One region of the Paraliobacillus sediminis genome, then DNA from elsewhere that is predicted to be linked to it. Evidence: riboswitches for the same ligand, from Rfam matches in the RefSeq annotation. Region 1 holds a riboswitch; the other holds the start of a gene.
The links. A riboswitch is a leader RNA that binds a small molecule or an ion and turns the genes downstream of it on or off. The one in region 1 is predicted to bind cobalamin.
Positions count from the first base shown of each region.

Region 2: linked by a shared signal. The riboswitch ahead of D2K60_RS16640 (DUF4430 domain-containing protein) and the one ahead of D2K60_RS07100 (DUF4430 domain-containing protein) in region 1 are both predicted to bind cobalamin.

Region 1 covers NZ_QJSI01000002.1:217,842-220,047, forward strand. The annotation lists gene D2K60_RS07095 (ATP-binding protein) at 1-645, shown strand, start outside; cobalamin riboswitch at 650-832, shown strand; gene D2K60_RS07100 (DUF4430 domain-containing protein) at 932-1,315, shown strand; gene D2K60_RS07105 (ECF transporter S component) at 1,319-1,813, shown strand; gene D2K60_RS07110 (sigma-70 family RNA polymerase sigma factor) at 1,881-2,206, shown strand, end outside.
Region 2 covers NZ_QJSI01000003.1:774,058-776,263, forward strand. The annotation lists gene D2K60_RS16635 (ECF transporter S component) at 1-448, opposite strand, end outside; gene D2K60_RS16640 (DUF4430 domain-containing protein) at 452-835, opposite strand; cobalamin riboswitch at 935-1,117, opposite strand; gene D2K60_RS16645 (ATP-binding protein) at 1,122-2,206, opposite strand, start outside.

The sequences.
Region 1 (2,206 bases):
TCCATGCTACAAGGTTATAGTGAAGCAATTGTCGATGATATTGCTGAATCAAAAGAAGAAAAAAATGAATTAGCACACATTATTCGAGATGAGTCACTACGAATGGGTAGACTCGTTAATGAATTGCTTGATCTTGCACGAATAAAAGCAGGACAAATTCAATTAAACCAAGAACATATAGAAGTAGATCTATACGTTGATCGAATTATTCGAAAGTTCAAAGGTCTTGCTAACGAAAAACACATTTCTTTAAGGTACACTATTACGAATAAAGATTTAATCTTATCTTTTGATCCAGATCGTCTGGAACAAGTCTTAACTAACCTAATTGACAATGCAATTAGTCATACACAAGAACATGGAGAAATTGTTGTTGGTATAGAGGAACAAAAAAAGAAAGTTCTTTTTACTATCATGGATAATGGATCAGGTATTCCTCAAGATGACTTACCATTTGTATTTGAGCGATTTTATAAAGCAGATAAATCAAGACAAAGAAAAGCAGGAAAGAAAGGCACAGGCCTTGGATTAGCTATTGCCAAAAATATCATTGAAGCACATCGAGGTAATATATCGGTTCAAAGTAAACATTCTGAAGGTACCACTTTTTCTTTTGAGCTACCAAAAAGTAAGGATAACGCGTAAAATAATTAAATAATGTGTAATTGGTGTATGTAACATAACAGGGAATCTGGTGTGATACCAGAACTGTCCTCGCAACTGTAAGTACAGACGAAATGAATAAATCCACTGTATCAATTAGTCGGTATGGGAAGGATTCAAAGTAGATAAATGTACGAGTCAGTAGACCTACCAATTTCACTTTATCAATGCTTCGAGGAATGAGCAATTGATTTGTTTTTTTTGTGTGATTTTTTTACCTAATTATGCAAATTATTGTTCAGTCCTCCAAAAAATGGAGGAATTTATAATGAAAAATCACGTAAAGTTGATCATGGCCTTTTTAGTTAGTACACTGATCTTATTAGGTTGTGGCCAAACAGAGACACCAGATGAAACTACTAATGCTAACGAGCAAGCAGTCAATATAGTAATTTCAACAGATAATGGAGAAGAAGTTATTTCTGATGAAACGATTGAAATAGAAGAGAATGAAATATTGATGGACGTATTGGAAGAAAATTATGAAATTGAAGATGTAGATGGCTTTATTACCTCTATAGATGGTGTAGAACAAACAGATGATAAATTTTGGTTGTATGAAGTAAATGATGAAGAAGCTCTTGTTGGTGCAAATGAATATGAATTATCTTCAGGTGATGAAGTTGTTTTTGATTTACATGGAATGGAATAATTAATGAAGCGGACATATCGTTTAACATTAATTGCTGTGTTAGCTTCATTGTGTGTTGTTGGACGAGTTGCTTTTCAGTTTTTACCAAACATACAGCCTGTAACTGCCATTATTATCATTACGGGATTTTTTTTAGGACCAATTTCCGCTTTCTTTTTAGCAGTTATCACTACATATATATCTAATTTGTTCTTAGGTATGGGAATTTGGACGATATGGCAAATAGTTGCATGGTCGTTTATCGGTATTTTCAGTGGATTAATAGGAAAGATACATTTTAAAAAACCTTTTATTCTTTTATTTGTTTATGCACTTTTAGCTGGTCTATTTTTCGGCTTTACATTTGCTTTCACGAACTACGTTATTACAGGAAAGTTTCTAGCTTACTATTTAGCTGGTCTGCCTTTTGATATCTCACACGCTATTGGTAATGTGTTATTCCTGTGTGTATTGTATAAACCACTTTCTCTCATTTTCAAGCGATATTTACAGACATAAATAAACGATAGAGTGTAACCTTTTGTAGGAAGTAACGACTAATATATTAGGACGGGAGGTCTTATAAATGAAGACCACGTTTGAAGATTTATATAATAAGTATCATCAAGATTTGTTTCAGTATATTTTTTATATGGTCAAAGACCAATCTTTGGCTGAAGATCTTATTCAGGAAGTATATATCAAAGTACTAAAGTCATATGATTCGTTTCGGGGTGATAGTACAGAAAAAACGTGGTTATTTTCTATTGCAAGGCACACAACGATGGATTCTTTTAGAAAACAACAACGAAACAAACAACGATTAATAGATTTTTTTAATTTTAATAAACAGGAATCTGATTTTAAAGACCCTTCCGACTTACCTGAAGAGGTTGTTATTCTTGATGAGGA
Region 2 (2,206 bases), on a different contig from region 1:
ATACACACAGGAATAACACATTACCAATAGCGTGTGAGATATCAAAAGGCAGACCAGCTAAATAGTAAGCTAGAAACTTTCCTGTAATAACGTAGTTCGTGAAAGCAAATGTAAAGCCGAAAAATAGACCAGCTAAAAGTGCATAAACAAATAAAAGAATAAAAGGTTTTTTAAAATGTATCTTTCCTATTAATCCACTGAAAATACCGATAAACGACCATGCAACTATTTGCCATATCGTCCAAATTCCCATACCTAAGAACAAATTAGATATATATGTAGTGATAACTGCTAAAAAGAAAGCGGAAATTGGTCCTAAAAAAAATCCCGTAATGATAATAATGGCAGTTACAGGCTGTATGTTTGGTAAAAACTGAAAAGCAACTCGTCCAACAACACACAATGAAGCTAACACAGCAATTAATGTTAAACGATATGTCCGCTTCATTAATTATTCCATTCCATGTAAATCAAAAACAACTTCATCACCTGAAGATAATTCATATTCATTTGCACCAACAAGAGCTTCTTCATCATTTACTTCATACAACCAAAATTTATCATCTGTTTGTTCTACACCATCTATAGAGGTAATAAAGCCATCTACATCTTCAATTTCATAATTTTCTTCCAATACGTCCATCAATATTTCATTCTCTTCTATTTCAATCGTTTCATCAGAAATAACTTCTTCTCCATTATCTGTTGAAATTACTATATTGACTGCTTGCTCGTTAGCATTAGTAGTTTCATCTGGTGTCTCTGTTTGGCCACAACCTAATAAGATCAGTGTACTAACTAAAAAGGCCATGATCAACTTTACGTGATTTTTCATTATAAATTCCTCCATTTTTTGGAGGACTGAACAATAATTTGCATAATTAGGTAAAAAAATCACACAAAAAAAACAAATCAATTGCTCATTCCTCGAAGCATTGATAAAGTGAAATTGGTAGGTCTACTGACTCGTACATTTATCTACTTTGAATCCTTCCCATACCGACTAATTGATACAGTGGATTTATTCATTTCGTCTGTACTTACAGTTGCGAGGACAGTTCTGGTATCACACCAGATTCCCTGTTATGTTACATACACCAATTACACATTATTTAATTATTTTACGCGTTATCCTTACTTTTTGGTAGCTCAAAAGAAAAAGTGGTACCTTCAGAATGTTTACTTTGAACCGATATATTACCTCGATGTGCTTCAATGATATTTTTGGCAATAGCTAATCCAAGGCCTGTGCCTTTCTTTCCTGCTTTTCTTTGTCTTGATTTATCTGCTTTATAAAATCGCTCAAATACAAATGGTAAGTCATCTTGAGGAATACCTGATCCATTATCCATGATAGTAAAAAGAACTTTCTTTTTTTGTTCCTCTATACCAACAACAATTTCTCCATGTTCTTGTGTATGACTAATTGCATTGTCAATTAGGTTAGTTAAGACTTGTTCCAGACGATCTGGATCAAAAGATAAGATTAAATCTTTATTCGTAATAGTGTACCTTAAAGAAATGTGTTTTTCGTTAGCAAGACCTTTGAACTTTCGAATAATTCGATCAACGTATAGATCTACTTCTATATGTTCTTGGTTTAATTGAATTTGTCCTGCTTTTATTCGTGCAAGATCAAGCAATTCATTAACGAGTCTACCCATTCGTAGTGACTCATCTCGAATAATGTGTGCTAATTCATTTTTTTCTTCTTTTGATTCAGCAATATCATCGACAATTGCTTCACTATAACCTTGTAGCATGGAAATCGGTGTACGTAATTCATGCGATACATTTGCAATAAAGTCTTCACGTAATTTATCCATTTTTCGTTCTTCTGTCATATCACGAATGACAGCAACAACACCACGTACTTTAGTTTGATCATATAATGGAGACATGATCATAACCCAGTTTCGTCCTTGAATAAATACTTCACGCATTGACTCAGATTCTATTGCTATTACCTCTTGCATAAGATCTTTTACTTCATTAGGTAAAATTTCTTTATCCTCTATGTCTAGCTCGTAACGCCAATCTTTTAAGAACTTTTCTGCTGGTGGATTAGAAACAATAATGTCTGCTACTCGATTTAATGTGATAACACCATCAGCCATTGATCGTAAAATACTATATAACTGTTCTTTTTCTTGGCTTAGTGCATCAATATGATAATTAAGTTGTCTTCCCATCCGGTTAAAAGCCA